2 regions of the Roseateles amylovorans genome follow, and region 1 is predicted to be linked to the other one. Evidence: predicted binding sites of a transcription regulator. Region 1 holds the regulator's gene; the other holds the start of a gene.

Region 1 (2,395 bases):
ACCAGCCGTGTCTGGAGCGCAATCTTGGTGATCTCGGATGCGGCGTCGGAGACCTGGCGCAGGGTGGCCACGATGCCGCCAACCTCATTGCCCACGCCCGCCAGAGCCACCCGCGCGCGGCCCACGGCCTCACGCGTCTGATCGGTGGACTGGTTGATGCCGTCCTGCGCATGCCGGACCTGCTCCAACTCCCCGCCCAAGGCCTGCATCGCCTGCGCCTGGGAGAGCACGACCTTCTGCGTATCCTCCAGCAAGCCCCGCACCTCAGCAGCGTCGCGGCCCAGCTTGGACACGCCGCCGGACAGTGCCCGCACGACCTGGGTGTTGTTCTCTGCCGCCCGGATCAAAGCCGCATTCGAAGCGGCACTCGAGGCCGCAGATCCCGCGCCCGGGTCGGTCGCGTCAGGCGCGCTCCCTGCGCGCTTGCGCCATGTCTCCCACATTCGCTCTCCCCTTCTGATGGATGGCCGCTGTTGCGGCCTTTGAGATGCGTTGTATCAGTCGCGCCCTCATGCGCCAAGCAGGGTATCGACTGACGGACCGTCGCTTGCCCGTGCCGCCGGTCACGAATCGTGATCAATTCATGACCGATGCCGCAGGCGTGCGCGCCGGCCCGACCACAGCCCGACCACAGCCCGACGACAGCCCGGCTGCCGCAGCGCACGCTGGAACGGACGGCGGGAATGACATCGGCCTCCCTGATGGTCCCGCAACGGGGGCATCAGGGAGGCCGACTTCACCAGACCGGCACGGCACCGGCCATCAGATCACCAATCGCGCAGCTTCACCCGCAAGCGCGCAATCGCCTGGCTGTGCAGCTGGCACACCCGCGATTCGGTCACCTTCAGCACCGCCGCGATTTCCTTGAGGTTCATGTCATGTTCGTAGTACATGGACATGACGTAACCCTCGCGCTCCGGCAGGTTCTTGATGGCCTCCACCAACGCGGTGCGCATCCGGTGATCCCGGAGCATGCTCATCGGGTCAGCCGATTCGTCACCCACGTGCCGGTCCAGGTAGTCGTCGCTGTCATCGTCGCCGGAGATGTCTTCCAGATAGACGAGTTGCGTGCCGCGGACCTTGGAAAGCATGTCCTGGTACTCGCCCAGGCTCAAGCCCATTTCGGCGGCAATCTCCGATTCCTGAGGCGCGCGGCCCAGCTTCTGCTCCAGCTTGTGCACCGCACTCTCGATCGAGCGCTGCTGTCGACGACTGCCCCGGCTCATCCAGTCGGAGCCGCGCAGCTCATCCAGCATCGCGCCGCGAATGCGCTGGGTGGCGAAGGTCTCGAACTGCACCCCTTGCGCGGTGTCGAAGCGCGAAAGCGCATCGGTCAGTCCGATCAGCCCGACCTGGATCAGGTCATCGAGCTCCACATTGGCCGGCAGCTTGGCGATCATCTGATGCGCCAGGCGTCGCACCAGCGGGCTGTATTGGCGGATCAGGCTGTTGTTGTCGAGTTGGCCCTTGGCGGTGTACATCGTCGTCTCCAATCCCAACGTCAATGCGCGGCCAGGGTCGCGTCCTGCGGCGCGCGTCCGGGCTTGGGTTGCCACATCGGCCGGGGCCTCAACGGCATCGCCTCGGCGGCGGTGTCGATGGCGGCACCGGGTACGGAGGCCAGCAGCAGTTCGCGGGCCAGATGCCGCATCTCATGCGTCAGGGATGCAGTCACCGGTTGGCGTGGATCCAGGCAGGCCCAGTCCCGCAGCACCGCCCCCAGGAAACCATCCCCGCAGCTGGACAGCTGCTGGGCAATGCGCTCGGCCAGGCGCAGTTGCGGGGAACAGGCCATCAGCAGGCTGTAGACCATCAGGCCGGCGCGCTGCGTCAGCCACTTCATGCCGGCATAGGCATGGGTCACACTTTGCACATCGGTATCGGCCAGCAGCACCGGGCGCACCTCTCGAGAGACCAGCACCCGCGACAGTTCGGCGGCGCTCGCATGCAACAGGACGACATCGGCGAACGGCGCCGCATCGGTCACCGCTTCCAGGAACTGGGCGGCGGAGCCGTGGGCATTGACATAGCGTAGCGGCAGGCCGCGTGCGCTCAGGAAAGACACCTTGGCTGACAGGGATTCGACACAGGCCGCCAGGTCCACCGCCGCGAGTTCTGACGGCACACCGGCGCGTTCGCCGGCATCCACCACCAAGGTATGCAGGCCCAACTCGCCGAATGCGGCACACAGGCCTTCCAGCAAGGCACCGCTGCCCACCACATGCGGATTGCTCACCACCGGCACCACGCGCACACGGGCGGTGGCGAAGAGTCGGCGCAGGCCATCGGCCTGGTCTTTCGGCGCATTGCTGAGGCTCATCGGATCGCGCATGGGCAACTCTGTGTCTGGGCTGTCGTGTTGGACCCCAGGTGCATCCCTGTGTCGGAGATGCGC
Region 2 (2,395 bases), 2.0 Mb from region 1:
CGCGCACCAGCGACAGGGCCTGGGCGGCGGTGTAGCGCTGCTCCGAGAGCCGGCCGGTCTGCGCCGCGTAGAAGTCGCTCACCGCCCCCAGGATCTGTGCGGCGGGGGAGAGGGCCTCGCCGTTGAGGCCGTCCGGGAAGCCCTTGCCGTCGATGCGCTCATGCTGGCTGCGCACCAGCCGGGCCACCTGCTGCAACTGCGCCAGCGGCAGCAGCGCGGCTTCGCCGTGCAGGGTGTGGCGGCGGTATTGCGCCTGTTCATCGGCCGTCATCGTCGACAGCGGCTTGTGCAGCATCGCATCCGGGAATCCGATCTTGCCAATCTCATGCAGCAGGCCGGCGATGTGGAGGTCTTCCTCCACCCTCGGTCCCAGGCCCATGCGCCGGGCGGTGCGCCGCGCCAGATCGGCCACCTGTCGCGAATAGCCAGCCAATCCGCCGTCGCGCAGTTCCAGCAGCCCGGAGAAGACCTGGATCGAGAGCAGGAAGTTGTCCTTGAGCTGGTGGAAGGACTTCTCCAGCATGCCGTTGACCTGCTCCAGCTCCTGGGTGCGCGCCTGGACACGGCGGGAGAGCTCGTTGTTGAGGGTCTGCAGCTCGGCGTTCTGGGCCTTGGTCAGGCTCATCAGCGCGCGATTTTCGAGTTCGAGTTGCCGGCGCGACAGCGCATCCTGGATCGCCATCAGCAGGTCGCGATCGTCCCAGGGCTTGGCGATGTGGCGCTGGATCTGGCCGCGATTGACGGCATCCACCGTGGACTGGATGTCCGCATAGCCGGTGAGCAGGATGCGGCCGATCAAGGGCCATCGCTCGCGCACCTGCTCCAGGAAGGCCACGCCGTCCATTTCCGGCATGCGCATGTCCGACACCACCACGTCCACCGGTTCCTGCGTCAGGATCTCCAGGCCGGCGGCGCCCCCGGAGGCCACCAGCACCCGATAGCCTTGCGGCCGCACCAGGCGTCTCAGCGAACTCAGGATGGAAGGCTCGTCATCGACGAACAGAACGACCGGAGGATCGACGGCGGGATCGACCCGGGGATCGACGGAGGGATCGACGGAGGTCATGGACAGACTCCCTGAAACTCACAGACCGCGAGGACGTGAATGCAGCCTACCTGAGCTGCAGCACCTGTGCGCATGCGGTGCCGGCGCGGCCGGCCCGAACTTGCGAAATTGCCGCTGCCTGCTGAAATTGTGGCGAGGCGGCGGGTGCTCATGAGGGCGACGGGTCAGAGCAGGCCGAAGCCGCTGTCGGCGGCGGGCCGCAGCGGCAGGTGAAGATGGAACACCGCACCGCCGCCGGGTCGGTTCCCGGCATGGATGCGGCCATCGAGCATGGTCATGATCTTGCGGCTGATGGCCAGGCCCAGCCCCGTGCCGCCGGAGCCGTCCTTGGTGGCGCTGGACTGCACGAAGGCCTCGAAGATGGTTTCCAGCTCCGGCTCGGGAATGCCGGGGCCGCGATCGAGCACCGCCACATGGGCCTCGCCTTGCGGCGTGGCCTCGGTCCGGAGATCGATGAGGCTGCCCGCGGGAGAGAACCGGATCGCATTGGCCAGCACATTGCGCACCACCTGCTGGAAACGCAGCGGGTCCAGGCGCACGATCAGCGGAACAATCGACTGATCCAGGTCGACCCGCAGGCCGCGCGCCTGCAGCAGCGGATCCAGTTCCCGCACGACGCTGGTGACCTGGGCCCTCAGGTCGCAGCGTTCCATGTCGAAGGTGCCGACGGCGCTTTCAAACTTCGCCACATCCAGCAGGTCGTTGACCAGGGTCAGCATGCGCTGGCCGGAGCCGTGGATGGCCTCGAACATCGAATGCAGCTTCGGCGCGACCGCCTGCCCCCGCGACATGCCCAGCTCCGAATAACCGATGATGGACTGCAGCGGGGTGCGCAGTTCATGGCTGATGTTGGCGATGAATTCAGACTTCACCCGGGACGCTTCTTCCGCGGCTTCCTTGGCCTCCAGGATGGCGCGCTCGGCGCGGCGGAACTCGGAGACATCGGTCAGGGTGAACAGCACGCCCGCGGGCTGGCGGTGCTCGTCCGGGACGACGACCTTGCTGACCACCACATCCCGGCAGTCCCGGTCGCGGTCGCGCAACTGGGTTTCGTAGCGCAGCAGGCTGCGGCCGCGGACCTCGGCCAGCGGCACCCAGTCCGAGCTCTCGGGCGCGTCGTCCGCTTCCGGCATGGGCGGCTGGACCTGGTGGCCGATGACGTCATGGCGTGAGCGCCCGGTGAATTGCTCCCAGGCGCGGTTGACGCGGACATAACGGCCCTCGCGGTCCACCATCGAGGTGGGCTGCGGGCTGAGCTCCAGCAGCAGGGCGACCAGGTCGAGCTGATGCTGCAGCCGGGACTCGGCGGCGAATCGCTCGGTCACGTCC

What was found. Region 1 encodes FliA, which starts transcription of late flagellar genes. Its sites were predicted from a motif close to CTAAAGTTTNNNNNNNNNNNGCCGNTA; they were not measured.
Region 2: nosR (response regulator c-di-GMP phosphodiesterase, NosR family) is a predicted target of FliA. The motif match lies at 1,145-1,171, and genes of this name have one in related genera.

The regions. Positions count from the first base shown of each region.
Region 1 is NZ_CP104562.2:1,844,877-1,847,271, reverse strand. It holds gene N4261_RS07960 (methyl-accepting chemotaxis protein) at 1-443, opposite strand, end outside; gene N4261_RS07955 (RNA polymerase sigma factor FliA) at 768-1,481, opposite strand; gene N4261_RS07950 (MinD/ParA family ATP-binding protein) at 1,502-2,332, opposite strand.
Region 2 is NZ_CP104562.2:3,812,057-3,814,451, reverse strand. It holds gene nosR (response regulator c-di-GMP phosphodiesterase, NosR family) at 1-1,066, opposite strand, end outside; gene N4261_RS15795 (ATP-binding protein) at 1,231-2,395, opposite strand, start outside.